2 linked regions of the Herpetosiphon gulosus genome follow. Each later gene encodes a partner of the first gene's protein in a complex. Links are inferred from orthologs where the notes say so. Each region holds a gene or a part of one and is shown in the gene's direction. Other genes may lie near its edges.

The links.
Region 2: the proteins of ABEB26_RS03215 (region 1) and ABEB26_RS14540 are in contact, whole or in part, in a crystal structure (PDB 6PL5), measured with the Thermus thermophilus proteins. The link is inferred for Herpetosiphon gulosus from one-to-one orthologs. Residues at the interface, in WP_223903432.1 of Thermus thermophilus: Arg4, Ile5, His6, Leu8, Ala9, Phe12, Ala15, Leu16, Leu19, Gly20, Arg22, Ala23, Trp24, Leu26, Gln27, Val28, Tyr31, Tyr34, Leu36, Leu43, Thr45, Asp47, Lys156, Gln157, Gly158, Ser160, Val184, Leu201, Glu202; in WP_223903423.1 of Thermus thermophilus: Phe161, Val165, Phe168, Val169, Leu172, Pro198, Tyr199, Glu202, Tyr211, Arg212, Asp213, Gln220, Val221, Gln223, Ser224, Ile226, Ala227, Ile228, Gly229, Ser230, Gly266, Phe267, Val270, Leu274, Tyr277, Gly278, Leu281, Phe285, Leu289, Arg297.

Annotation. Positions count from the first base shown.
Region 1 is NZ_BAABRU010000002.1:252,878-267,662, forward strand. The notes cover bases 11,320-14,319. They hold ABEB26_RS03215 (penicillin-binding transpeptidase domain-containing protein), read left to right. Parts: upstream 11,320-11,693; coding sequence 11,694-13,946; downstream 13,947-14,319. Other genes in these bases: mreD (rod shape-determining protein MreD), read left to right, coding at 11,320-11,670; ABEB26_RS03220 (carbon-nitrogen family hydrolase), read left to right, coding at 13,959-14,319. In the rest of the region: ABEB26_RS03145 (PfkB family carbohydrate kinase), read left to right, coding at 1-113; ABEB26_RS03150 (ParA family protein), read left to right, coding at 273-1,046; ABEB26_RS03155 (ParB/RepB/Spo0J family partition protein), read left to right, coding at 1,043-2,011; ABEB26_RS03160 (glycosyltransferase family 4 protein), read left to right, coding at 2,019-3,137; ABEB26_RS03165 (CDP-alcohol phosphatidyltransferase family protein), read left to right, coding at 3,156-3,806; ABEB26_RS03175 (alpha/beta hydrolase), read left to right, coding at 4,055-4,954; ABEB26_RS03180 (ATP-binding protein), read right to left, coding at 4,959-7,100; ABEB26_RS03185 (peroxiredoxin), read left to right, coding at 7,243-7,710; ABEB26_RS03190 (peroxiredoxin), read left to right, coding at 7,733-8,200; ABEB26_RS03195 (response regulator transcription factor), read right to left, coding at 8,376-9,002; ABEB26_RS03200 (rod shape-determining protein), read left to right, coding at 9,231-10,292; rod shape-determining protein MreC, read left to right, coding at 10,295-11,185; more of mreD, read left to right, coding at 11,161-11,319; more of ABEB26_RS03220, read left to right, coding at 14,320-14,738. UniProt on the Escherichia coli protein: Catalyzes cross-linking of the peptidoglycan cell wall. Responsible for the determination of the rod shape of the cell. Is probably required for lateral peptidoglycan synthesis and maintenance of the correct diameter during lateral and centripetal growth.
Region 2 is NZ_BAABRU010000010.1:51,877-66,600, forward strand. What follows is about bases 7,126-10,064. They hold ABEB26_RS14540 (FtsW/RodA/SpoVE family cell cycle protein), read left to right. Parts: upstream 7,126-7,993; coding sequence 7,994-9,136; downstream 9,137-10,064. Other genes in these bases: ABEB26_RS14535 (LuxR C-terminal-related transcriptional regulator), read right to left, coding at 7,126-7,636; ABEB26_RS14545 (outer membrane protein assembly factor BamB family protein), read left to right, coding at 9,493-10,064. Also shown: ABEB26_RS14500 (phytoene desaturase family protein), read right to left, coding at 1-1,375; ABEB26_RS14505 (metal-dependent hydrolase), read right to left, coding at 1,412-1,963; ABEB26_RS14510 (GNAT family N-acetyltransferase), read right to left, coding at 2,032-2,496; ABEB26_RS14515 (DUF1444 domain-containing protein), read right to left, coding at 2,586-3,515; ABEB26_RS14520 (hypothetical protein), read right to left, coding at 3,570-3,797; magnesium/cobalt transporter CorA, read right to left, coding at 4,016-4,990; ABEB26_RS14530 (TolB family protein), read right to left, coding at 5,060-6,850; more of ABEB26_RS14535, read right to left, coding at 6,893-7,125; more of ABEB26_RS14545, read left to right, coding at 10,065-11,817; ABEB26_RS14550 (PP2C family protein-serine/threonine phosphatase), read left to right, coding at 11,829-12,998; ABEB26_RS14555 (vWA domain-containing protein), read left to right, coding at 12,995-14,266; ABEB26_RS14560 (FHA domain-containing protein), read left to right, coding at 14,276-14,724. UniProt on the Escherichia coli protein: Peptidoglycan polymerase that is essential for cell wall elongation. Also required for the maintenance of the rod cell shape. Functions probably in conjunction with the penicillin-binding protein 2 (mrdA).

The DNA of each region.
Region 1 (14,785 bases):
AATTTGAGCGAGCCTTACATCGTGCCTGTATTGCCGGAGCCTTGGCAACTCTTGTACGTGGAGCAATTCCAGGCTTGCCCACCGCTCAGCAAATTGAGCAATTTCAGCAATAATAGGCTTTGCTAAGCCAAATCGTAGCGCCAGCAACTCCCAATTGATTGCTGGTTTGGAATTAACCCCAATTTCCCCCAAAATACTCTAGTGATAGACAAGACCAAACAGCGATGGTATGGTACAATTCGGCGCGAGATAGTATGTTGTGAAATAAGTGTATGGCACCACGAATTATTGCAGTAGCAAATCAAAAAGGCGGCGTTGGCAAAACCACCTCGACCGTAAATATCGCTGCGGAGCTTGTTGCCCGTGGCCAACGGGTGTTGGTGATTGATCTTGATCCGCAGGGTAATGCCACCACCAGTTTGGGCATTAACAAAAAAGCACTCAAAGCCACGGTGTATGATGTGCTTTTAGGCAATGCACCGACTGAAATTGTGTTAACCGCAACTGGCCGTGAGCAATTGCAACTGCTGCCAGCAACTGTTGAGCTAGCTGGGGCCGAAGTTGAGTTAGTTGATGAGCATCGGCGGGAGCACCGTCTGCGTGATGCTTTGGCTCCAGTTGCTACATCCTTCGATACGATTATGATCGATTGCCCACCATCGTTGGGCTTGCTAACCATAAACGCCTTATGTGCCGCTCATGGGGTCATTATCCCATTGCAATGTGAATATTTGGCCTTGGAAGGCTTGGCTCAACTCAAAAATACGATCGATCTGGTGCGCACATCGCTCAACCCCGCGTTGACTATTTTAGGGGTGGTGATGACGATGTACGATGGCCGCACCAATTTGGCGCAGCAGGTCGTCTCCGAGGTGCGCCAATATTTTCCGCAACGAATTTTCAATACCTTAGTTCCCCGCTCGATTCGCCTGAGTGAAGCCCCCAGCCATGGCCAAACGATTCGCGAGTATGATCCAACTAGCAAGGGCGCGATGGCCTATGCCATGCTGGTCGATGAACTAAGTCGCAGGCTGGAGGCGGCATGAACCCCAAAAAACGTGGTTTGGGCCAAGGCTTAGGAGCGCTGATTCGCCCTGATCCCACAACGTCAACACCAATGGTTGGCGCATTGCATAGCGTGCCAATCGAATCAATCGAGGCGAATCCACATCAGCCGCGCCAAATTTTCACTGCCGAAGCGCTCGAAGAATTGAGCGCTTCGATTGCGACCCATGGAATTTTGCAACCCTTGGTGGTGACTCGTACCGCGACTGGCTATGAGTTGATCGCTGGCGAACGCCGCTGGCGAGCAGCTCAACAAGCTGGATTAAGCGAAGTTCCAGTGATCATCAAAGAGGTTACGCCCCAAGAGCGGCTTGAATTGGCCTTGGTTGAAAATATCCAGCGAGCCGATTTGAATCCATTGGAAGAAGCTCAAGCCTATCAATTGTTGCGCGATGAGTTTGGCCTCACCCAGCAAGCAATTGCCGAACGAGTTGGCAAAAGCCGACCTGCGGTTGCTAACGCATTGCGTTTGCTCACAATGCCCTCAGCCTTACAACAAGCAGTGATGGAGCAGCAACTCACGGCGGGGCATCTCAAGCAGTTGATCACGATTGACGATGAGCGCATCCAAATTTTGGCGATGGAGCAAATTCTTGAGTTTCGGCTTTCGGTGCGCGAGGCCGAAAAAATGGCCCAGTTGATTAAGCACGAAAGCCAAACCCCAGCTCAAGCCAGAATCGCAATTCAGCAACGCGGCGCGGCTCCACGGGCATCGCGGCGCAATGGTGCACCAACGCCAGCAGCCCCAACTCGCAACATCATTCCAGTTGAGCCAGTAGTACCCAACGTTGACGATACGGCGGCGGTCGATCAACTGACCCGTCAACTTGGCACCAAAGTTGAAGTTAAACGCCAAGGCAATGGCGGCTATGTCCGCATCGATTTCTACTCCGACGAGCAACTGATTGCCTTGATTGAATCATTGCTCAATGGAGAAACCTTGTGAGGAGCCTATGGCCAGCGATTCATTGCATATTGCCCTCGTATGGCCATACGATGCGGCCTACGCTGGCGGGGTAACCGAGCATGTCAATCAACTAACCCACTATTTCCGGGCCTGGGGCCATCGGGTGACCTTAATTGCGCCCTATTCCAAGGGCACTCCACCTGATCCCGATTTTATTCCGCTAGGTCATGTTACACCTGTTGCGGTCAATGGCTCGGTTGCGCGAGTTAGCCTTTCGTTAACTCTTGGGCCTAAAATTCGTCAAATTTTTCAAAAGCATCATTTTGACATTGCGCATATTCACGAGCCATTTTCGCCAACCCTGCCAACGACTTTTCTGAGCCGCTCCAGCGTGCCAAATGTTGGAACCTTCCACGCGGCGGGCACACGCTCGATTGGCTATACCTCAATTTTGGCCTTATTGCGACGCTTGGAACCAAAATTGCATGGACGAATTGCGGTTTCGGCAGCAGCTCAAGAATTTGCCCATCGCTATTTTCCCGCAGAGTATACAATTATCCCGAATGGGGTTGATATAGCGACCTACAGCACCCAGCAACCAAGCTTTGGCCTGAACAACGCCAGCCCAAGTGTCTTGTTTGTGGGCCGTTTCAACGAAGAACGCAAAGGCTTTCGCTATTTGCTCGAAGCGATGAGCTATGTGCAACGAACCCGGCCTGATACACGTTTAATTGTTGCAGGTAGTGGCGACCCAACTCCATTTCTTGCCGCCATTCGTCAATGGCAAATTCGCCATGTGGAATGGTTGGGCTATGTGAGCAAGGCCCAGTTAGCTGCCCTTTACCAACAAACGACCCTCTTTTGCGCACCCTCAACTGGTGGCGAGAGCTTTGGCATCGTCTTGCTTGAGGCCATGGCCGCTGGGGCAGCAGTGGTAGCTGCTGATAACCCTGGCTATCGCGATGTGTTGGATCATCGGGTGCAAGGGTTGCTGGTGCCAGCCCGCAATGCCCAAGCTTTGGCGGTTGCGATCTTGCAACTGATCGAAGATCAATCATTACGGGCTGCAATGGCAGAAGCGGGTACAATTAAGGCGCAACTCTATGCCTGGGATCGAGTTGCTCAACGTGTGTTTGCCTTCTACCGTGGCATTCTCTCTGGTTAGGATGTTCAAGGAGGCTCTATGTACAGCACCGGCATCAAACGCTGGGCACGTCAATTAATGGAAAACTTTGTCGCTCCAGTGCTTAGTCGGCTCGGAATTACGCCCAATATGGTTACGCTGATCGGCGTTTTGTTGACTGCTGGAGTTGCGGCTGTGCTGGCAAATGGCAGTTTACAGGTCGGCGGCGTTTTGTTGATTCTGTCCAGTATTTTTGATCTGTTTGATGGGGCACTCGCTCGCGCCACCAATCAGAGTAGCCGCTTTGGTGCGTTCTTCGATTCAATTATGGATCGCTATAGTGAGGCGGTCGTCTTCTTTGGCCTGTTGATCTTTATTCATACCAAAATGGTGGGATCAACCACTTTAGCCCTGACTTTAGTCTACTGTTCGATCATTGGTTCGATTATGGTTAGCTATGCACGTGCTCGGGCTGAAGGCCTCAGTATTCCCTGTGAAACTGGCTGGCTCGGTCGGCCAGAACGGATCACAATTTTGTGCACCTGCTTGATTCTGAATTGGTTGATGGCTGGGCTATGGATTTTGGCGATTTTTACCAATATCACTGCCATCCAACGGATCTATCACGTTTGGCGTACCGAACAAATTGCCAACCCGCAACCTAAACCGGTTAAATCCAACCGTTGGAATATCAGCCGTAAGCAGCCCTAAATTTCTAAAAAACAAAAACCGTGATGAGCAATGCTCGTCACGGTTTTTTTGGCGACTCCGGCGCGACTCGAACGCGCGACCTTTTGCTCCGGAGGCAAACGCTCTATCCACTGAGCTACGGAGTCGAATCTACCGCTGTGTAGGATACGGCTAAGCTGGCGACTTGTCAAGTTATGCTAGTAATTTGGATCATATTCTAGTGCTAAAATGCTTATTAATTAACCGATCTATTCAGCAGGTAAGCTTCGATGACAACTGCTCCAACTCGTGCTCAACATATCAAAAAAGCCCAGCGTTTTGCCAATGCTCAGCGTTTGGTCAGCACAATTCAACGATTTTTGTATCGTTTTAAACGCTCGGTTGGCCGCCAAGAGCTATCCATTCCAACCGAATTTGGCAAAGTTCGGGTGCTTGGCTATGGCTTAGAAAATCCCAATCCAACCCCAATTTTGTTTGATTTGCATGGTGGTGGCTTTATTTTGGGCAGTGCCGATATGGACGAAGCCATCAATTTGCAATTTAAACAGCAAGTTGGCTGCAAAATTATCAGCATCGATTATGCCAAAGCGCCCAAATTCCCCTATCCCACAGCAGTTAATCAAGTATATGCGGTGGTCAAACATTTTTATGAAAACGCTGAGCGCTACGCAATCGATCGCAAGCTGATGGCGATTGGTGGGCATAGCGCTGGCGGGAATTTAAGCGCTGTAACCTGCCTCAAAGCTAAGCACGAAGGCCAATTTCAATTTGTCTGCCAAGTCCTCGATTATCCACCGTTGGATCTTGCGACCAGTCCGTTTGATAAGCCCAATCCCAAGGGCGCGATTCCGCCGCAGATAGCGGCAATGTTCGATGCTTGCTATCGCGAAGCCAATCAAGCCAAGCATCCATACGTCTCGCCTGTGTATGCTGAGCCAGCCGATTTAGTGGGTTTACCGCCAGCCTTGTTTATTCTGGCGGGGCGTGATTCGTTGCACGATGAGGCCTTGCGCTACGAGCAAATGCTCAAAAATGCTGGAGTACCCACAGAATGCTACGATTACCCCGATGCAGCTCATGGCTTTACTTACAAAGCCTCAGCCGATACAACTGATGCACTCGCCAAGATGGTGACATTTTTGCAAACATATCTCGCTACAAAACGCTAGGCTGCTATTGATAACTTGCGGCTAATTGGAGGCTAGCTTGGGCTGCGCCCTCAAAATCGCCAAGCAGCTCAAAGGCTTGACGCGCTGCATTAAAACTAGTCCGAGCAGCGACTAAATCGCCCTGCAGCACCCATGCCCGCCCCAAACCAAGTTGGCGCAATGGCGTTGGCTCTAAGGTTAAGGCTCGTTGATACAGCACAACTGCTTCTGAGCCAGCCGCCATAATCAAGGCATGGTAGCCCGCCATTTCGGCATAACGAGCGGCTTCGTGGGCTTTGCCAGCTGCTTCGTAATGACTAGCTAATTGCACAGCAACCATCGGCAATATACCCGCATAATTCTCAGCCAAGGCTTCGGCAGCCCGCCGATGAAACACTTGGCGACGAGCAGGACTCAGCTGCTGCTGCCAAACTTCACCAATCAAGGGATGGGCAATTTGATACTGGCCAGCTTGCTCGACCAAAATACCTTGCTGCAATAACAGATCAAGCATATCAAGCGCTTGATCTTCGGCGCAATGGCTGACCTGTTGGAGCAATTCGAGGGTGCTGTTGATGCCCAAAATCATGGCAGCTGAGAGCAAGGCTTGGGCGGCACTTGGTAAGTTGATTAAGCGCAAGCCTAGTACATCGGCCAGCGAACTAGGAATTTGATCGCTTGGCGCATGCAATAGCTCATGCAAAAAATAGGGGTTGCCACGACTGCGCCGATAGAGTTGAACACTGCGCTGCTGATCGCCGCCTTGTTGCAGCACCAATTGCTCGCTTTCGAGGGGGCTGAGGGGCTGTAATTCATGGCGTTGGGCAATATGGTTACGCTGCCAATGCCAAAGCAAGTTTGCCAATTCCCCCTGTACTTGGTTAGCCCGATAGGTCAAAATGATCAGCACTGACTTGGATTGCAGGCGCTCAGCAGCATAGCCCAGCCAGCCCAGCGAAAGTTGGTCGGCCCAATGCGCATCATCAAGCACCAATACCAACGGCTGATCAGCAAAGAGCAAGAGCACTTGCAACATAGCCTCGAAGATTCGACGGCGTTCTTCGGCAGGCGTGGCATTGCTCAGCGGCGGAATAATCTCGCGCTGTTTGAAATCGGGAATCAAACGGGCCAATTCGCTTTGCCAGTAAGGCGATAGCGGCGATTGTGTTCCAAACAGCCAATCGAACAGCGCGGTTTGGTCAGTCCAAGCTAAAAAAGGCGCAAATGGCAGCAATTGGGTAATTTCTAGCCCACGCGCAACCACCACCTGATGGGCCTCGCGAATTTGGCCCAGCCATGTTTGCCATAAACTGGTTTTGCCAATGCCCAACTCGCCAGTCAGTAACACAACCTGCACGTGGCCATGCAAACTACGTTGCCAAGCAGCATGCAACAGCGCATAATCCGGCTCGCGACCAACCAATTTGCTGGTATTGCGCGGAGTTGGCAAGCGCGGCGATTGAATGCGTGGAGCTGTGGGCGAGCCAAGAATCTGCATCCGCAAAGCTTGAGTGGCTGCTGCTGGCTCTAAGCCTAGTTGCTGCGCTAGTTGATGTTGAAAATTGGTGTAGTATTGCAAGGCATTGGCCCGTTGATCAAGCGCCAAACATGCTTGAATTGCCGCTTGAACGAATGGTTCGTGCAACGGATCAACACTCAAACTATGGCTGGCAAGTTGCAGTTTTTGCTGCTGATCGTTGGTCGTTTGCAAAGCTTGTTCAAGCAGTTGTAGATAATATTGATGCAAACGATTGCGCTCGTACAACAGCCACAATTCAAACTCTGGGGCATCGCGTAAGTTCAGGCCATCGAGCAACGGGCCGCGATAACAATTGAGCAAGGTTTGAAGATCAGGCTGGTGCAATTGCCACAGCGCCTGCAAATCATTCCAAACTGCACTCCCCAAACTCAGCCGATCATCGTGGCTACGAATGCAGCCCTCGCCGAGCTGTTGGCGCAACTGCCAAAGACAATTGCTCAGATTCTTGCGTGCGGCGCTACTGCTACTTTCGGCCCAGAGCAAACCCAAAATTCGCTCACGCGGTTGCGGTTGGTTGTGACATGCCAAATAGGCCAACAGCGCCAGCGCTTTAGCATTGGTTAGGTGGATCGCTGTTTGATTGTAAAAAATTTGGGGCTGCCCCAAAAAATAGCAGCGTAGATCCATCGTCAATTCCCAACCCAAAATCAACTAGGCAACCATTTTAAACCAAAATCACCCAATGGCGGAAGCGACTTGGGAAACCAAACAGGAAAGCCACCAGCGATAATCAAGCCAGCAAACCCGATTTAGTGCTGGAGCAAGACCCATGACAACCGCAACCACTGGCAAACTCCAAGTTGGCGACCAAGCCCCAAGCTTTCGCTTACCCAACCAAACTGGGGCAATGGTCGATTTACAAGATCTGTTAGGTAAAAAGCATATTGTGCTGTTTTTCTATCCCAAAGATGATTCGCTGATTTGTGTCGCCGAAGTTTGTGCTTTTCGCGACCAATACGAGGTGTTCAAACAAGTTGGAGCCGAAGTAATTGGCGTGAGCAGCGATTCAGTTGAGTCGCACCAGCAATTTGCTGCCAAACATCGCTTACCATTTACCTTGTTGAGTGATGGAGATAGTGCCGTGCGCAAGGCTTATGGCGCAATGACTTTGGGAATTTTTACGGGCCGCGTCACCTATATTATCGATCCACAAGGCACGATTCAGAATATTTTCTCATCGCGCTTGAATGCCCAAAAACATATTGACGAATCGCTACGAATTTTGCAACAACATTAATCTTGAATTGGAGGGTTAATCAGTGACTACTGCAACTGCTGGCAAATTAGCTGTTGGTGATCAAGCCCCGACCTTCAGCCTGCCCAATCAAGCAGGCCAATTGGTCGATTTACAAAGCCTGCTTGGCCACAAGAAAATCGTCTTATTTTTCTATCCTAAGGATCATTCGGCTGGCTGCGTGGCCGAAGTCTGTGCCTTTCGCGACCAATATGAAGTGTTTAAGCAAGCGGGTGCTGAAGTAATTGGCATTAGCAGTGATTCGGTTGAGTCGCACGAACAGTTTGCCGCCAATCATCGCTTGCCGTTTACCTTATTAAGCGATCGCGAAGGGGCAGTGCGTAAACTCTATGGCGCAACCACTTTAGGCATTTTGGCAGGCCGTGTCACCTATATCATCGATCAGCACGGCACAATTCAGCATATTTTTTCATCGTTGCTAAATGCCAACAAACACATCAGCGAAGCCCTACGCATCATCAAAGAGGCTTAGAGTTTAACGACGACATTTTTAATCACGAAGGACACGAAGAGCACAAAGGTTGATTCTGTGGTGCTAATCGATTGGCTGGCACTTCAGCCAACCCGGCCTTGGCGTGCTTCGCGTTCTTCGCGGTTCCATCGCTTTCCCCTTACTTCATCCTTCATCCCTCATCCTTCATCCTTCCTCATGTGAGGCTGATCAATTTTTGGCGCACGGCAAGACTAACAGCCTCGGTGCGATTGGTTGCGCCAAGCTTGCCCAAGATATTTTGCACATGCACTTTGACCGTGCGTAAAGCAATATCCAGCTCAAGCGCAATTTCGCCATTGGAGCGACCACGCCCTAGCAGGTGCAGCACTTCCAACTCGCGCGGGGTTAATGATTCAGGTTGGGGATTGCTCACGCCTGCCACCAGTTTGGCAGCAATATCCGGCGCAAGGTGGGTGCTACCCTTGGCAACGGCTTGAATCGCCGAAACCAACTCATCAGCCGAAGCATCCTTTAATAGATACCCCTTGGCCCCAGCTCGCAAGGCGGCCCAAATAAATTCATCGGTGGCATAGGTGGTGAGCACCAGCACTTTAGCTTGGGGCCAACGCTGACAAAGTTGGCCAATCGCGGTGGGGCCATCCATCACCGGCATTTGTAAATCCATCAAAACGACATCAGGTAGTTCTTGAGCATACAGATCAAGTGCTGCTTGACCGTTGGCAGCCTCGCCTACAATCTCGATCGTTACTTCATCCTCTAAAACAGCAATCAAACCCTCACGAACAATCCGTTGATCTTCAACAATTGCAACTCGAATCATGGCAACATCCTCGGTGATGGCGGTTTTAGCGCCTTGCTATCAGCTAGCTATCAGCTTAACACGGGTCTAGCCCGATCTGATTATGCTATAATGGCGCTTATACGAGGGCCAAAAGCCCTTCTTTTTTGGATAAAAAACCCGCTTGCGGGGCTGTGGCTCCGGCCTGTACCTTGACTTCTTGCCAATCATCCACGCGAGCGCTGCAGCAGAAAGATCATCGCACTATATATGTTTAGATCATTTTTTCGCTCATTTAGCCGCGATATTGGCATGGACTTAGGTACTGCCAATACTTTAGTCTATTTACGCGGTAAAGGCATTGTTATTTCTGAGCCATCGGTGGTGGCTATTGATAAACGTACCGGAATTCCCCAAGCGTTTGGCGCTGCGGCCAAGGCGATGGTTGGGAAAACCCCAGCCAATATTGTAGCAGTCCGCCCGCTCCGCGATGGTGTGATTGCCGATTTCGATGTAGTCGAAAAGATGATGAAATATTTTTTCGACCAAGCCCATAAACATGTTGGCGCGAGCATTGCTGGCCGCCCACGCGTGATCGTTGGCGTACCCTCAGGCGTGACCGACGTGGAAAAACGCGCCGCTCGTGATGCCGCAATGAATGCTGGCGCTCGCGAAGCCTATGTGATCGAAGAACCAATGGCGGCTGCTGTTGGTGCAGGCTTGCCTGTGACCGAACCAACTGGCTCAATGGTTGTCGATATTGGCGGCGGTACGACGGAAGTTGCCGTCATTTCGCTGGGCGGGATTGTAATTAACCACTCGTTGCGCACCGCTGGCGACGAAATCGACGAGGCCGTGATTGCCTTCGCCCGCCGTGAATATAACTTGTTGATTGGCGAACGCATGGCCGAGAAAGCCAAAATCGCCGCTGGCTCAGCCTACCCGCTCGAAGAAGAAATCAAAGTTACCCTGCGTGGTCGCGATTTGCTGACAGGCTTGCCCAAAGCGATTGAAATTAGCAGCATTGAATTGCGCGAAGGTATCGCTGGCCCTGTGGCCAATATTGTTTCCGAGGTACGCACGGCCTTGGAAGAAACCCCGCCAGAATTGGTCGCCGATATTATGGAGCATGGTATTACCTTGGCTGGTGGTGGCTCGATGCTGCGTGGCCTTGATCGGCGGATTGCTGCTGAAACCAAAATGCCAGTCCATATCGCCGAAGATCCGTTGTCGTGTGTGGCACGCGGCACAGGCAAAATGATCGAGGAATTTGATAAATACCGTGACACGATTCGGCGTTCGCAGGAATCGCGTCGCATCAAACGTGGTTAGTCATGTTAAGTCGTTCCGGCAATGCTCAACGGGCAACCAAGCTGATTGTTTGGCTGGCATGTCTTGTGGTTGTGCTGTTATTGCTCGATCAACAGGGGATTCTCACGCCAGTTACCGATAGCACGGCTCGTGTTTTGACTCCAGTTACGCGCACGCTGACGAATATTCGTTTAGCGATTAGCGATACCTTTGGCGGTATTTTTGGCTCGTCGCAAGCCGCCCAAGATTTGGCTGCCTTGCAAGAGCGGGTAACCGAGCTGGAAAACGAAAATGTCCAATTGCGCAGCGCTGCCGCTGAAAATACGACCTTGCGCCGCACCGCTGGTATGCGCGAACGCTATGGCTGGCGCACGGTAATTGGCAATGTGGTCAGTCGCTCCGCCGATGCTGGCAATCGGGTGATTAGCATTGATCGTGGTATTGTTGATGGCTTGGCGGTGGGCATGCCGGTGGTTTCGCATGTCAATGGCAGCCCCGATGCGTTAATTGGCTTGGTCGATACGGTCAGCCAGCATAACGCCACAGTTTTGTTAATTACCGATGCACGTTCGGTGGTGAGCGGTCAGGTATTATCGCAAGTCAACAGCGAACAAGAAAGTGGCAGCATTAGCCAACCCATGGGCGATGTACTTGGTCAATGGCAGCTTGGCTCACGCCTGATTATGCGCCATATCGATCGTGATGCTAAATTCAGCGTTGGCGACGATGTGTTGACCGCTGGCATTAGCAAAGCGTTGGCCTTCGATGCACCTGCGGCGCGGATTCCGCCCGATGTGCCGATTGGCCGTGTCAGCGCAATTCGCCCTGACGGCCACGGTCAACAAGCCGATATTGAACCATATTTTGATCCTGATGTGGTGCGGACTGTATGGATTATCGTCGGCGAAGATTAAGCGAACGGCTGCGCGGGCAGCTTTGGTTGGCCCTGATCGTTGGATTAACCGTGATTATTCAGACAACCCTATTGCCAACGATCTTTAATGCGCACTTGAATTTGGTGTTGTTGGCGGTGGTGTGTTGGACACTCCTGGCGGATGCAACCAAGGGTGCTGCTATTGCTATGTATGGCGGCTTGCTGATTGATGTGGTTGGTTACTCGCCGTTTGGCAGTCATGCCTTGGCCTTGTTACTGGTTACCTGGGTTTGTAGCCTTGCTGCCGAGCGTTTTCCACCCGATACATGGCCAACTTCGCTCTTGCTAACCATTGGGTTAACCCCGCTGTATCACTTAATTACCCAAGTGTTTCGCGGTGGCACCGACGATTGGCTGAGTTGGGCAATTGTGGTGCTTGTGCCAGCTATGATTATCAATGCGATTGCGGTTTTGCCAACCTTCCTCGTTTTGCAATGGTGGAACGAGCGCAAAATCCGCCACTAAACCTTATCATCAAGGAGAACCCTATGCGCGGTCGCTTGATCGGCTTACGGGTCGTGAGCTTAATTATTTTTGTGGTCTTGCTCGCACGCTTGCAGCAATTGCAATTTGGCAGCAGCGCTGCATCCTCACGTGCTTCAATTGAGCAAAATATTACCCGCCGCGATTATGTTGCCCCCCAACGTGGCGAAATTTTTGCCAGCGATGGCACAACGCTGCTAGCAGCCTCGGTTCCAACCTCGATCTTGGGGATTCAAGCTGAATCACTGCCACGCAAACGCGCTGATCGCAATGCGGTGTATCTGCGGCTGAGTATGTTGTTGCCCTTCAGCGATACTTTCACGCTCTCACCAACCACCAAATTACAAGAAGATCCAGCGTTGGCCGCAGCAATTTATGCTATCTCGCCAATTTTGCCTGCCGATACCAACTTCGCACCAGCGCAATCGATCACGGTGACCGTGCCGATGGGCAAGGCTTTGACTGCGCTGCAATTGAGCCAAGCCTATACTGATGTGATCACCCTGCAACCTGGGGTTGAAAAGATGCTTGCCAAAGCCAACTTGCCAGGGTATTTGGTTGTGCCCGTTGCCAAAAATATTCCTGATGATGTGGCCTTGGCGATTCGCGAAAATGCGCTGGCCTTGCCCGGCGTGCGGGTGGTCGATGGCTTCCAGCGCGATTACCCACTGGGTGCCGAAGTTCAATCGCTCTCGCATTTATTGGGCTATATGATTCGGATTAACGATAAGCAACTGGCCCGTTATAACCCCACCAATGATGCTGACGGCCCGCGCCAATATCTCGAAAGCGATTTAATTGGGGTTGATGGGATCGAAAATTATTATGAATCGACCTTGCGCGGCAAACTCGGCACAAATCAAATTTCGGTTGATGTCTGGGATCGAATTGTCGGCGAGCCAACGGTGTTGCAGCCAATGGAAGATGGCAAAAATCTGATTTTGAATATTGATATGAATTTGCAGCAAGCCAGCGAGGAAATTTTACAAAAATGGCTCGATGTTGCCGATCAACGCCGCGTGCGCTTAGCCAACACACCGGGCAAAGATCAAGCTAAATATGCCTCATACGACCCCATTAACAAAGGCGTGATTATGGTGATGGATGTCAACACGGGGGCTGTTTTGGCCTCGGTCAGCTTGCCAGCCTACGATAACAACGCCTTTAATCGCGGTGAGGTCGAGGAAATTACCGATTTATTTACCGATGAAGAAAACACACCCTTGCTGCATCGGGCAATTGCTGGTAAATATCCGCCTGGCTCGACCTTCAAGCAATTTACTGCTGCCGCTGCCTTAGATAGCGATATCATCAACCCTGGCACGCAAATTCAAGACCCAGGCTTTTTGATTGTGCGCAACGAATATAACGAAGCCTTGACCAACCAATATCCCAACTCCAATCGTCGCGCCAATGGATTGATCAACGTTTCTGATGCGTTGAAAGTCTCATCGAACGTCTTTTTCAACACAGTTGCTGGCGGCACCGATTATGTCACCAATCTCAAACCAACCGATCCCCAAATCAAAGGTGGCTTGGGGATTGATCGCTTGTATGAGACGGTTTCGGGCGAGTTTGGCTTCGATAAATTGACCGGAATCGATTTGCCAGGCGAAGATTCGGGGATTATTCCCAATAAAGAGTGGAAGAAACAGCGCCGTGAACGTTGGGGCGTTGGCGATACCTATATCGCGGCAATTGGTCAGGGCGATGTGCAAGTTACGCCCTTGCAATTGCTGCGTGCTACCGTCGCTACCGCCAATCGTGGTTCAGTCTATCAACCACAAGTCGTCAAAGCGATTACCGATTTGAACCGCACCGATACGATCACGCTTACCCCAGTGATTGAACATACGATTAATCTGGCACCTGAGCATTGGGCAATTATTCGCGAAGGCATGCGCCGCTCAGTGCGTGATTCCGATGCCTACAATCGCATCGCCAACAACAATAACAAACCAGCAGGCGCAATTTTGGCCGATATCGATCGGCTGGATTTGGCAGGCAAAACCGGAACCGCCGAGTATGCCGAAGGACCATATTTGCGTTCGCACTCATGGTTTGTTGGCTTTGCACCGTTCGATAATCCTAAGGTGGCGATTTTGGCCATGCTCGAAGGCACTGGCGATTTAGGTGACGGTTCGGGGACATTGGCCTTGCCAGCAGTAGTTGATGTGCTGCGAGCCTATAATGGCGAAGCCTTCCCCGATATCAATGGTAATTTGCCTACGCCTGCGGCTGGCAGCACTGGTCAATAGAGGGAAAAATCCATGCAGTTAACTGTGGCGCTTGGCCAAATCGCTTTAGTGTTGGGTGATCGTGAAGCCAATTTAGCGACGGTACGCCAAATCGCCGCCCGTGCCGAGATGGTTGGCGCAGATCTACTGGTGCTACCAGAGTTGTGGGGCACTGGCTATATGCTGGAGCAAGCCCACACGTTGAGCGATCCGCTGGGCAAGGGCTTGTTTGAAGAAGTTGCGATTTTAGCGGCCCGCCATCATTTGGCGATTATTGGCTCACTGCTTGAGCGGGATGGCAAGCAAGTTTATAACACTGCCACGCTGTATGATGCGCAGGGCAAACGCCTGCATAGCTATCGCAAAACCCACCTGATTGGCTTGATGCAAGAAGATCAATACTTGGGGGCTGGTCAGCAAGCTGAAATTTTTGACACTGCTTGGGGCAAAAGTGCGTGTGCCATTTGCTACGATTTGCGCTTTCCTGAGTTGTTTCGGCGTTATGCCTTGGCTGGCGCAGGAGTCATAATTATTCCGGCTGAATGGCCAACCGTCCGCATTGAGCATTGGCGAACCTTACTTCGAGCACGGGCAATCGAAAACCAAGCTGTGGTGATTGCATGTAATCGGGTTGGCAGCGATCGTGCCAATCAATTTGGTGGTCATTCAGTTGTGATCGATCCTTGGGGCAATGTTTTGGTTGAGGGCGATGATCAATCTGGCCTGTTGACTGCAAGCGTTGATCTCGACAGCGTTGCCAAAGCCCGCGACTTCCTGCCAGTTTTCCGCGATCGACGGGTTGATTTGTATTAAGACGAGGGATCAGGAGCTTGGCTTTTGATCCACGAAGGACACGAAGC
Region 2 (14,724 bases), on another replicon or contig:
GTAGCATACCAAAGGTGCGCTCCAGAGTTAACGGCGTTTGCACATAGCGGTTGCTAATTTTGCCGCGCATATTGGGGGCATAACGATAAACGACTTCGAGTAATTTGTCGGCCTCGCGCTCGGCAATGCTATCCCAATCTTCGCCGTTGCTTAATTCATAGGGGTGATATTGGCCCCACAAAAACAACGTATGCTTGCCCTTGGGCGCAACATCGGGGTCGATCGCGCTAAATGTCATGGCAATTACCGCTGGATCAGTTGCTGGTACGCCGCGATCATAATCGCTAACCGCGCGATTCAGGTAATCGATCGAAGGGCAAAGCAATTGCAAGCCATGATGCGAAGGATGTGGGCGGCCACCAGAAGGCGCAGCCAGATAATCGGGCAATTCATCAGCAGCACAGCGCACCGCCATGCCAAAGCCATTGCCAACCCGAATGCGGCCAACTCGTTCGGCTAGGCCATTTGGTAGTTGCTCAGGCTCGACCAGTTTTAATAAGGTGGTTTGCACATGGGCATTTGAAATAACCGTTGGTGCGGTGTAGGTCTCGCCCGAGGTTAATTGCACACCTTGCACTACACCGTTTTGAACTACAATTCGTTCAACTGGGGCATCGAGTAGCAGCGTGCCGCCGTCACTTTTGAAGCGAGCAGCCATGGCTTGGGTCAACATGCCCGAACCACCGCGTGGATGTTTCGCGCCACTTTCATGCAGCATCGCGTGCCAGCCCGCAAAATCGCCAGTACCAATTTCGTGTGGTGGTGGCCCAGATTGCGCTGCTAGCCAGCCCATCGCCGCCCGCATGGCCTCGCTCTCAAAAGTTTCGTTGATTAAATGACCATACGAGGTAAACAAGCGCCGCAAAATATCCAGCGGATGCGTGCCTTTTTCGCCTTTGAATTGGCCAGTTAGCATTTGACGGCCTAAGTTGGCAGGTGATGGTGCTTTAAGAAATACATCGAAAACCCCTTCGTTGAGCGGCCCCCACAACGCCACAAATTGGCGATAAGCATGGGCATCTTTGGGCGAAATTTTCTCAATCGAAGCACACGTCTTGTCTAAATCACGCCAAAATTCAATCGCGCCCGATCCATCAGGCAATGGATACCAAGCAAATGGGTCCATATCAATATATTCAAGCCCAAATTTATGCAGTTCGAGGTCGCGCACCACTGGGGTCAGGTGAATCATAATGTGGGCTGAGGAGCCAACATCCATTTTATAGCCACCAAACATGGTTTCGGTGCAAACCGCGCCGCCGACGATCGCTCGTCGTTCGATCACTAAGGTTTTGATTCCGGCCTTTTGCAAATAGCAGGCACAGGTCAAGCCATTATGCCCACCGCCAACCACAATCGCATCAAATTGCGCCATTTTGAGCATCACCCCACACTATTGATATTGTTTATGCTACGCATGGATTTGGGCTTTGGACGTATCATAGCGCTGCCGCAGCCAAGCCAACATCAGGCCAATGCCCAGCCATGGCAGCCAAATCCAGGTTAATTCAGAAAGCAAGACATTCCAGCCCCGCGCAGAAAAAAGTCGTGCTGCGCTGATTGGAGCTACGGCAATTGGCCGCCAATCAAAAAAGACTCGCTGGCTGCTGAAGGGCCACCATAAGGCCACCCCACTCCCGCCATTGGTGAGCATGTCGTACAGTGGGTGGCTCAGCACCGCCAAAAACAGGGTTAAACCAGCCACCCAGCGTTTGCATCCCAAACGTGGCGCGAAAAATGCGCCCACACTGGCAATAATTGTGGCAAAACCAATCGAATGAGTAAAACCACGATGGCTCAATAATGTGCCACGTGGTATGTCTAGCCAAAAGCTAATTCCATCAAAATCAGGGCTAATTGCCGCAATTGAAGCCCAAATTAATAATGGGCGGCTGATTCGGTCGCGACCAAGCGCCAAACCAACCACCAAAGCAGGGGCAACATGGCTAAATATTGTTGGCATGGGCGATTCTCCACATGAATCTTATTGGCAGTATAGCAATAATCCCACCAATAACTATTCGATCAAGCTTATTCAAGCCGTTTTTCGTAATAGATAATTTCCAGTGTGCCAATCAGGCCTCGGCCAATTTCCTGATAGCCATGTTTGACATAAAGTTTTTGGGCGGGTAGTTGCGGCACTGAGGTATCTAAATGAAGCCGCTTCAAGCCCAATTCACGCCCACGTTGCTCAAGCGCCAACAACATCTGTTCGCCTAAACCGTGCCGCCAATAATCGGGATGCACTCGCATGCGCTTGACCTCGGCCTCGCCCACCCCAGTCGGCAACAAACCACCAATTACTACCACCTGCCTAGCCAATTCACCAACCAAAAATTCGCCACCAGTTGCCAAATAATGCTGCTCAACTGCTAGAACATCAGCATCGCGTGCTCCATTGCCAAGATGTGCTCCCATCATGTGCAAGCCAAGGTTGTGCAATTCCCAGACAATCGCGGCATCGTGTGGCTGATAACGACGGATGGATAGTTCCATTGGGTGCTCCTAAAATGAATTGAATAACAAAAAACCTGCTGTTGGCTTCTCTGGCAACAGCAGGTGATCGAATTTCAAATCAATTTGCTTTACTCTTGAAAGGTAGTTAAAAAGGTGCTCGGTGGCGATAAACGCACTGCTTGTTGTTCTTGCGAGTGGGGCAAATGGGTAAATGCACCGTTATCGTACCAAAAAACCTGATTGGAGATCGAGCCAGGCCCATTGCGATACATGCCCTCAACTACAGGCAGCATGCTCGTCCAAGCTTCCAAGGCAATTGGCTCGTTAATTGGATAGCACAGCACCACATGGCGATTGGGCACAGCTACCAACGAGCCAAAGCGCCCGATACATTGTGGATATTGCTCAAGCAACAAGCTTTGCGAGCCAATCAAGAAATCGTCGCCAGTGATAGCTAGAACGTTAATTCCATCATCCAATTCATGTTCGGTGAGGCGCAACTCACGCCCGCGCAAGTTTTCCAAGGCGACTGCAAACAATTCCTCGTTGGTTTTACCCCAAGCCATCGCTTCGTCGCTACTTACGCTGCGAATCGTGGTGGGCAAATCAAACACCAGCACCGAGCAGACATCCTGCAAATCTTCACGATAAATCAGCTTTTCGCGTAATTCAGGCTCCAAGGCCCACAAACGAATTGCCAACAAATCGCGGATACTTTCAAAATCTTGTATTTCATCTTGCAATAGCACTTCGTTTTCAAAACCCTTGTGCATTGCCTCAAAGTGATCGGTAATAACTGCCAGCCATTGCGATTGGGGATGGGCATAGCATTTTTGCGCCAGTGAGCTTAGCCCAATGCGGGTATCTTTTGTCCACCCTGCATGGTCAGCTAACACCACAAAGCCTTGATTTTCAGGCCGCACTGGCAAACCAAGGTTTTTCAAATAACGCTCCACGATTTGGCGAAAATCTTGCCATTGCTGTGGATTGAAAAAATTGACCCATGCTGGTGGTGTTGGTAAATCGCGCTTACCAAACGTCTTTTCCCAGTTGCTCATGGTTCCCCCCTATAAACGCTGACGCTGCTACCAAAGCCTAAGCACACCAAGCACTTAGTTTGGCAGCAGGATGACCAAAGTATAGCCGAGCGTTGCGATTCGCATCAGGGCAAATAAACCGATTGTTGCTCGGTCTGAAGCCTGATTATGCAAGAATAACCGCCGTGCAGAAAGAATCGTTCCCTCAAGCCTGTCGTTTGGGGCATTGGTTGGCTTTACGCCGATTGGTGCGGGCATTGCACCCAAGCAGTGGCCTAGAATGAAGCGAGTACGCGGTTGCATTGGTATGTTCCTGCTAGCAAAATCGTGAGCCAACGCCGATCTTCAACCATTAATACGACAATACCTTCCACCTAGATACTATCGCATGCCTCTGTGTCATACAATGTCATCAGTGTGAAGAAATGATGAGGCTTTATTAATTGTTGATCGCTTACTATGCGCATGCAAGGGTTGACGCTTAAAAACTCAATCAGCTAGCTACGTGGCTAGATCGTAGCTCAGAGCCAGCGTCGCCGCCGAAAAAACCAGAGCATCCCAATAATGATTGCGAGCATAATCGCCCAAACCATCAGATAGCCGTAGCGCCAGTGTAGTTCGGGCATGAGATCAAAATTCATGCCATACAGCGAGGTAACGAGGGTTAGTGGCAGAAAAATCGTGCTGACGATCGTTAGTGCCTTCATAATTTCATTCATTTTGTTTGAGGAAACCGAGAGGTAGGTATCCAAGGTGCTGCCAACCACATCGCGCACTCCTTCGCTGAGGTCGGTTATTCGCACCAAATGGTCGTAAATATCACGGAAGTAAATTTCACAATTGCGCGAAATCAGGTCGAACTCGCCGCGTGAGAGCCGCTGCATCACTTCGCGTTGCGGCGATACCACCCGACGTAAGGCTAAAATGCTGTGCTTTAGCTCCAAAATGCGGCGCAAGGCGCTGGGTTTGGGGTCTTGAATGATGCTATCTTCGAGAAAATCCACCTCTTCATCAATCCGATCAAGGTAAGGCAGAAATTCATCAACAATTGCATCGAGCACTGCATGGGCCAAAAAATCAGCTCCGCGCTCCAAAATTCGGCCATCGCGCACCGCCCGATCCCAAATTGTATCGAGCGCAGCCAAGCGTACATGTGAGGTAGTTACGACAAAATTGCGGCCTAAAAAGCAATTCAGTTCATCGGTGCTCAAGCGCGAAACATCCTCGCCCACCGCAATCGCATGCACAACGATGAACAGATGATCGCCGAAATCATCAACTTTGGGTGGTTGGTAGCCGGTGCTCAGCGTATCTTCGATTGCTAACGGGTGAAAATGAAATATCTCGCGCAAAAAGGTATCATATTCGGTTTGCTGACAAGCATATAAATTGACCCACAGCATGCCCTCGCCGCTGGCATGCAGTTCGCGAATTTCTTCAACGGTCTTGATTTTGCGTAATGGTTGGTCGGGCAAGCTATATAGTGCTTGAAACATAGACCCCCGCTTTGCTCACAAAAAGGGCAAGTCCTGCGACTTGCCCCAAACTAGCGACTCAATCTAGGCTTATTTGACGCTAGTAATTCCATCATCGGCGGCAATCAGGCGGGTACGAGCTGTATTCGAAAGATCATACAACCACAATTCGCTGGGGCCGCTAATCACAGGCTCTGGACCGCGTTCATTGTCGGGCGATTGTAAAGCCCGAACATACAACAGCGCATCATCAACCACGGCCACCGCACCTAAATCGCCAAGGGTTGCACCTTTGACGATTTGGCTGTCGTTGTTGCCTTGGCGACTGTGCAAGCTATAATTCAACACTTGGCCGCTGCGACACGCTACATTTAAATAGTAGAGTGTGTTATCGCTGCTCCACGAGAGCGGGCGTACCCACCATTGGCCGGTAATCGCATCGAGTTGCTTGCCAGTTTGGTCGAGCACCAAGAGATCAGCGCCACCATCAGTGCGAAGTGCTTCGACGGCAATCCGTGTGCCATCAGCCGAAACTTGCGCTTGACCAACGCTGCGATAATTGCCCAAACTGGCTTGGCCGAGCAAGCCATCAGTGCCACTCAACGGATTACTGATTAACAAGCCCCCTTGACCGCCATCGGTATGGCCAACCGTCAGCACCGATCCATCGGGCAAGGCATGTGGCATACGGCGGCTCCACTCGTCAAGCGGCGAAACCGCACTCGGATCACCGCCATTGGCCGTCACCTGCCAGAGCCGATAGCTATCAGGGGCTGCATCGCTCCAGGGTGCAGTAAACCAAATGACCCCGCCATCAAGCGACCAAGCAGGCTCGGCACAACCACCAACATCGGCGACCAAGGTTTCGTTGTCGCCATCGATGGTGCTTGTCCAGAGTGCGCCTTGGGTTGGCAAGCCGTCGGGGTTGGCTCGGCAGAAGGCAATTTGGGTGCGATCAGGGCTGATTGCCACAGCACTTTCAATTGCCAAAGTTGTGGTAATTGGCACGACCCGCGAGCTTTCGTAGCGATACAAATCGCCTTTGCTGGTAAAGACAACTGGTTGCTTAGGTGCGGTGGGCGAGCCATTGCTCTTGGCAAGCGGATCATCGCCCAGCGTGGCGGTGGCGCTATCAGCAATAACCACATTTAAGCGTCCGCCATCAAGCTGCACCGTAAATGGTAAGGCTTGATCAAGCCCAATTTCAATTAATACCCCAGCTGAATCGCTGCTCGATTGCGAAACGACTGAGCGCACATGTTGCAACGTATCAAGCTTTAGCACTTTGGTGAGCGTGACCGACGATGAACGCCAGAGATCATCGTGTCGCCATAACGGCAGATCGATTTGAATCACGCTGGCAATCGCGCTATCGCCTGCGAGCAATTGAGCCGCAGCCGGAGGCACACACCGTACAACCCCATTGACGGGACCACTGCTAGAGGTTAATTCTAAGAATAAGCGATCGCCATTGGGTGTGCGATCAAGCCCAGCGTTATTTAAGCGGGCACTAAAGCGCTCGTCGGTTACCGCCCCAAATGGCTGAGTACAAAAACTACTGCTTTGATTGGCAGTCGGGGTACTTGCAGGAGTGGCCCGAGGTGTAATGACTGGTGAAGGGCCAGCGGTTGGAGAAGCGCCTTTGGTAGGCGAAGGGCCAACTGTGCGGGTTGGGGTAGCCGAAGGCTCGGTTGTTGGCGACGCAGGTGCAGGCGTTAATGTCACCGTTGCCGTAGGAGTAGCCGTGCCTGTCGGAGTTAAGGCGAGGATAGTTAGCTCATTTTGTAACGGGCGAGCAGTGGGCTGTGGGGCTTGTTGACATGCTGCGAGCGCCACAACAACCAAGGCTAAACTCACACGTTGCCGTAACAACAACTTCAAACGACACTCCTTGGACAATCCAAAACGGCACGAACGCCGCAATTACATCCCAGAAAACGTATTATCGTTTTGCACAATTTTAATCCAGCCGCGCTGTAATGCAAATACCACAGCTTGGGTGCGATCGTTGACCGCCAATTTGCGCAAAATTGATGAAATATGATTTTTAACGGTTTGATTGCTAATCTCGAGGCGGGCGGCAATTTCTTTATTAGTTTGCCCCGCCGCTACTAATTCTAAGACTTCAATTTCACGCGGTGACATTGGCGAGTAGACATGCTCGGTATGGGTATCCATGGTCAATTGGCGAAACGAATCCATCACAGCAGCAGCGACCGCTGGGGTATTCAGTACCAAATCATTGATTGGATAATTGCCTGAGCGCACCATATCGACCGAATTGATCAGATCATCCCAATCAATTGTGCGCGAAAGATAGGCGGCAACGCCTGCTCGCAGTGATTTTACAATACCTTCTTGATCATTGATATCGCTGAGCAAAATCACGCCGATATTGGGGTGATTTAATTTGACCGTGCGGGCGACTTCAATTCCATTGACCCCAGGTAAATCAACATCCATCACAATAATATCGGGGTTGCTATAATCGACCAAACGAATTGCTTGCTGGCCGTTGCTGGCCTCGCCAATAATTTTATAGCGTGGTACTTGGCCGAAGTGATAACGTAAGCCTTCACGATAAATGGTATGGGCATGAACCAAGACAATATTGGTTTTGGCGACCGAATCGCCACGTCGGCGCGGGCCTTCCGCAGATGCTTGCATACGATCCACTCTTTCTGGAATCCTAGGCATACCCTCGGTAAGCGATGATATGCGCAATTATACACGACGACGAGCATCAGCATTGATTGAGGTTAAACGTTAGTGGGATAGCAGATGATGCTATCTGCTGATAATACACTGAATTATAGCGAATCGGCTAGCCTTATTCCCAACAATTTGATGACAATTAATAATTGCTCATCCGACTTTAAGCCCTACCTTAGGCGATACCCATGGCTAGCTGGTGAATCGTAACTGATATAATGCTACTACGCTGGCTCAGTTCAACCACAATTGGGCATGGGGGATCTCAAGTATCTGGCCAATATGGTATTATTTTGAGTCAGGAGGGTTATTATGTCCACTAGCATTCGCGCTCGTTCCTGGCGCGAGTTCAATCCAATTATGGTTGTAGCTGTGTTGCTGTTGCTAGCAATTAGCTTACCAATGGTCTATACCACCACAGTTGGAGCCGCCGGAACCTTGGTGTTTGGACTGGGTTCTTCGTTTGCTAAACATGTTGTCTGGATTATCTTGGGCATTAGTTTGATGTTTAGTTTGGCCCTGTTAGATTATCAATTGCTGCGCTCGTTGGCAATTATTTTATATATCGCTGCGCTTGGGCTTTTGGGCATGGTGGTGGCCCTAGGCCAAGTTAAATATGGTGCTCAAAGCTGGATCGGCTCAAGCCAACTTTCGTTTCAGCCAACCGAGCCAGCCAAACTTATGGTAATCATCGCGCTTGCCGCATTTTGGAGCAAACACGGCGATGAGCCTAGCCCATGGAAATCGGTCTTTATTTCGTTGGTGATTTTGGCTGTACCACTGGGTTTAGTCATGCTTCAGCCCGACTTTGGCTCAGGCATGGTAATGATCGGCATTTGGCTGGTGATGTCGTTGGTCGCCAATACCCGTTGGGTGCAATATGGCCTATTGACCTTGCTTGGTGCGCCAGTGGTAGTGCTCGCATGGCTCAATTTTAGCGTGTATCAGCGCGAACGCTTGACCGTCTTTTTAACTCCCGAGCGTTGCGAAACCGATTTAGAATTTCGCATGCGGGCCTGTTGGCAAATTATTCAGTCACGTTTGGCAATTGGCAACGGTGGCCTTGGCGGTATGGGCTTGTTACGCGGAGTGCAAAGCCAATTAAACTATTTGCCAGTGCAAGAGAGCGACTTTATTTTCGCGGTAACGGCGGAAGAGCTGGGTTTTATTGGTGCGGCAGTCGTGATAGTGCTGCAATTAATCGTCATCTGGCAAATTTGGCGAGTGGTTGAGCGAGCACGCGACCCCTTTGGGCGTTTGATAGCGGCTGGGATTGCTGGCCTGCTGTTGGTGCATTGTCTCGAAAATATTGGCATGAATTTGATTATGATGCCTATGACCGGGATTCCTTTGCCATTTGTGAGTTATGGGGGCTCGTTTACCCTAACGGTTTTGATGGGCATTGGCGTGGTGCTGAGCGTCTCGATTCGTAGCAAACGTTGGTCATTTAATTAAGGTACTAGATCAACTGGGGACTATTTGACGATCGGTTACGCTGAATAAACCACCCGCAGACCCAGCACGTTAATTAAAATTGCCTAACCAACTACCTTGCCCGCCTTCGGGCGATTTCGTATAATACATCGTAACATTTTCTTTCTTGATAAGCTTGATCAACATTGTTCCTACAAAGGTGCTTGGATTGATTCAACCAAAACCTTTGAAGAAGCTCCTGCGAGATGCAGTAGTTGTAGGTGGGTTGGGATGTTGGTAGCAATTATTATTATGCTCTTGTTTATTTGCTGTCCTACAACATCACCCCTACTTCGGCAAGCCGCGCATTGATCGTTCCTTAAAGCCAAGGGGGCTGTATGGCGTTAATCAAACGAGGTGGGACATCGCGTTTAACCCCAATCGATGGGCCAGATGCTGGCTCGTCAAGCGGGCAGGCCGATGATGCAACACGTACTTTCTCTCCACAACCAACCAGCGATGACTCGACTCGCGGCTTAGATGCAACCCGCACGATTGCTCCAGCCGATGCCGATTCGACTCGTGGCTTAGTCGCTGCGGGCAATGATTCAACTCGAAGCATCGCTCCGCCGGTCAATCCTGATGCCACTCGTGGGATCAACCAAAACCCCGATGCCACCCGTGGAATCAATCAAAATCCTGATGCCACTCGCAGCGTTAGCAATCGAGTTGGCTCAATTTTACGCAATCAAGGGGTTTCGCGGGTTGGCACTGAGGATATTCGTAATCGTGCGCCTAACCCCGATGCAACCCGCTTGCAACAACCAGCCGCCAAAGCAGCCGATCAACCCAGCGCCCAATCTAGTTCACCAGCGCTTAAAGTTGGCACGGTGCTTGAAGGGCGTTACGTGGTTGAAGGCGTTTTGGGCATCGGCGGGATGAGCGTGGTCTATAAGGGTCGCGACACCCGCTTTAAAGATGTGACCCGTTTTTGTGCGATCAAAGAGATGTTCCAAAGCTCGCTCGACTCGCAAACGCGTTTCTTGAGCTTGAAGAACTTCGAACGCGAAGCCGGTTTATTGGCCACCCTCAATCATCCAGCCATTCCCAAAGTCTACGACTTCTTCGAGGAAGCAGGCCGCGCCTATCTGGTGATGGAATTAATCGAAGGCCACGACCTTGAAACCGTGCTCGAAAAAGCCAACGGCCCCTTGGAAGAGCAACAAGTTGGGCGTTGGGCGATTCAAATCTGCGATGTGCTGAATTATCTGCATGGCCACGAACCTGAGCCAATTATCTTCCGCGACTTAAAACCATCGAACATGATTGTGACTCCAACTGATCGGATTGTGCTGATCGACTTCGGGATTGCGCGGGTCTTTACCCGCACCGATAAAAAAGGCACGATGATTGGCACGGAAGGCTACTCACCGCCAGAACAATATCGCGGGATTGCCGAAGCGCGTGGCGATGTTTACGCGTTGGGCGCAACCCTGCACCATTTGCTAACCAACGTTGACCCACGCTTGGAAACCCCGTTTACCTTCGGCGATCGCCCGATTCGCCAATTGAACCCAACCGTTTCGCCAGAAGTTGAAGCGATTGTGATGAAATCGCTGGAATACGATATGGCTAATCGCTGGGGTTCGGCGGCTGAATTCCAATCGGTGTTATTGAGTGTGCCAGGCTTTGCACCTGCTGGGGTTGCAGTGGCCGCCCCAGCAACTCCCGCCTTTGGGGCGGCGATTCGCCGTGGCGGTAAAAATGCCGAGGTGCTTTGGAAGTTTCGCTGCGAAGATGAAGTGCGTTCATCGCCATTTGTGCGCAACGGCACACTCTATATTGGTTGCTACGATACCAACCTGTATGCAATTGATACCAAGCGCGGCGAATTTCGCTGGAAAAAGCCAACCGAGGGTGGTATCTCATCAACTCCCACGGTTTGGGATGATATGGTGATTGTTGGCTCGGATGATGGCAATGTCTATGCCTTCGATACCCGCGCTGGCACTCAACGCTGGGTCTTTCGCACCGAAAAACCAGTGCGCTCCTCGCCGCGGGTGCAAGATCGTTTGGTCTATTTTGGCTCCGACGATTACCACTTGTACGCGGTTGATGCCACCAATGGCCGCCAAATTTGGCGCTATCGTGGCTGGCAATGGATTCGCTCATCGCCCTGTTTGACCAGTAATATGGTGATTTTTGGCTCTGGCGATGGCAGCATTGTGGCGCTTGATCTGTTCAAGGGCGGTATTCGTTGGAAGCAAAAACTCCAAGGTGGGATTGTTTCGAGCGCTGCAGCCAATGATAAGATGGTGCTCGTCGGCTCTATGGATAATAATCTGCATGCGCTTGACCTTGAAGGCGGTTGGCCGATCTGGAAATTCCGCACCAGTCACTACGTCAATTCATCGCCAATCATCATCGGCAATCGGGCCTTTGTGGGCGGGATTGACGGCAATATTTATGCGGTCGATCTTAAAAATGGCAAACAAGTTTGGCAATATAATACTGGAGCACAAATCGTTTCATCGCCAGTTGCCGATTCAGGCCGAATCTACATTGGGGCGGCTGATGGCACGGTCTATTGTCTCGATGCTGGCTCGGGCACACCCGTTTGGACCCACACCTGCGAAGGCCCAATCGTTTCTACTCCAGCGGTTGTCGAAGGGGTTGTCTATATTGGGTCGATGGATCACCAGGTCTATGCCTTACGTGCTTAGGAGAGTCCGCCATGGGATTTTTTCGTAAATTATTCGGGCGTACTTCAACTGAGCCAAGCACGCTTGATCCAGTTCCTGTTGCAACCGATCAATCACCTGTTGCTGTCGCAAGCCCAGCTGCTAGCGAGGCACCAACCGAAACGCCAACCGATGTTGTAGCAGTTGCCTCAACTGAGTTACCAATCGAGCCATTAATCAGCGCAGAGCCACTTGCCGAATTGCCAGCAGCCCAAACTGCTGGTGCGGTGGCAACCGAACGTTCGCAAAAAACCACTGCGCCACTCGATCCCGAGCAACTGCCCGAGCGTGATCCTGATGGTACGAATTATCTCGGAACCCGCGATATTAGTGCTGCGCCGATCGTTGCTAAAGCGGTCTCAACCCGTGGGCTAGCCAGTTGGGCCGCCCGCGATATTGGCCGAATTCGCCGTAACAATCAAGATAGTGTTTATACTGGATTGATGAGTTTGCCCGATGGTGAACACGATATCAGCGTCGGCCTGTTTGTGGTTGCCGACGGCATGGGCGGCCATGAAGGCGGCGAAATCGCCTCACGCCGAGCGATCGAAACCGTGATGATCGCGGTGTTGGAGCAAATGGCCTTACCAGCTATGGCCGATGAAGATCCTGGTAACCCACTGCCATTGCTGCTGATGAGTGCGGTGCAAGATGCCAACACCCGCATCTGGAACGAAGCTCAATCGCGGGGCACAGATATGGGCACGACCTGCACTGCCGCCTTGTTGGTTGGCGATGGCTTGTATATTGCCCATGTTGGCGATAGCCGTCTGTATGCCATGAGCGATGGCAAACTCCGCCTGATCACCGCTGATCATTCTACTGTGGGGCGCTTGATTGCGATGGGCCAATTGACCGAAGAAGAAACTCGCAATCATCCGCTGCGCAACCAACTCTATCGCACCGTTGGCCAACATCCGGAAATCCAAGTCGATTCAATCTACCAAAGCCTTGAGGGTATCAGCCATTTGTTATTGTGTAGCGATGGCTTATGGAGTATGGTTGACGACGATGAGATGGCGGCAATCATCAACGAAACGCCATGGCCGCAAGATGCCTGCCAGCGTTTGATTGCCCGCGCCAACTTAGCCGGCGGCGAAGATAACATTAGCGCGGTGGTTGTTTCATTGCCACCCTTGCAAGGCCAAGGAGCGCTCCGATGAGTACCCAAGCAATGGTTCAACTGCGCATTACTCCTGGGCGACCAGCAGTTGCCCAAAGTAACGATCCGCAAATTGTTTATTTGTTGGTCGAAGCCTCGCCTGCTGGCATTCCCGATGCCGATTTGGCGATTCCAGTCAACCTTGGTTTTATTGTTGATCGTAGCTCTTCGATGCGCGGCGAACGGCTTTACCAAGTTAAAGAGGCTTGTAATAACGTCGTCAATCAGCTTAATCGCCAAGATTATTTCTCGGTGGTGTCGTTCAACGATCGAGCTGAAGTGGTTGTGCCCTGCCAACGCCCCAACGATAAAGACCAAATCAAACGCGCGATTGGCATGATCGAGGCCAAAGGTGGCACTGAAATGGCCACAGGCATGATGATGGGCTTGCAGGAAATTTCACGCCCCATGATGAGTCGTGGCATCAGCCGCATGGTTTTATTAACCGATGGCCGTACCTATGGTGATGAAAGCCGCTGTGTCGAAATCGCGCGGCGTGCTCAATCCAAAGGCATCGGCATTACAGCCCTTGGCATTGGCGACGAGTGGAATGAAGATTTACTCGAAACAATCGCCTCAGCCGAAAACAGCCGTACCGAATATATCACCAATGCTCAGCAAATTGTCAACGTTTTCTCCGAGGAGATCAAACGTTTGCAAAATGTGATGGCGCATAAAGTTGAAATACGCTTCCATCTGCACCCGCAGGCTGAAATTCGCTCGCTGTTTCGGGTGCGCCCATTTATTGCCGCACTCACCCCACAGTTGCACAACGAAACTCTTTGGCGCATGCCACTGGGCGAGTGGGTTGGCCGCGAAGATCAAATCTTTTTATTGGAGCTGGTCGTGCCGCCACTGCCAGCAGGCAACCAAACGATCTGCCGGATCGAGATGTTTTACGAAGTGCCCAGTATCAGTAGTCAGGCCTTGCAAACCAAGGTTGATGTGCAACTGCCGGTGCGGCCTGCCGACCAAATTCGGCCTGATGTTGATGGTGTGGTCAAACATTGGCTCGAACGTACCGTGGCCTATCGTTTGCAAGCCTCAGCCTGGCAACATGTTGAGCAAGGCAACATCGAAGAAGCTACCAAAAAGTTACGCATGGCTGGCACGCGCTTGCTCGAATCGGGCCAAACTGATCTCGCCCAAACCGTTCAAGAAGAGGCCACCCGCCTGTTGCGTAGCGGCACAACCAGCGACGAAGGTCGCAAACGGATTAAATACGGCACCCGTGGCTTGGTCGCTCGCGAACGGGGCGGAGAGCAATAGGAAGTTGTTATGATTAAGTGTCCAGCGTGTGAAACCGAAAATTTACCAGGCACCTTCTTTTGCGTTGATTGTGGCTCGTCATTTTTGCCCTCGCGCATCCGTGAAACCACTGCCTCACTCGGCGCAGCAACCATGGCGGGTGGCTCTGGTAATTTAGTCATTCCGCCACCAGCGCCTCCGCGTGATACGGCGATCCCAGTGTTGCGGGTGGTGATTCTCAATAGTGGGCGCAAACTTGGCTTCAACACCAACCAACCAATTGTGATCGGTCGCCAAGATAGCAAGGGCAGTTTTTACCCTGATATTGATCTTTCGACCGATGGCGGTTTAGAGGCTGGCGTTTCACGTCGCCATGCAATTATTCGGATTCAAAGCGCCAATGTTTGCACGCTCGAAGATTTAGGTAGCTCAAATGGCACCTTTATCAACCGTGAAAAGCTGGCTGCCAATAGCCCTAA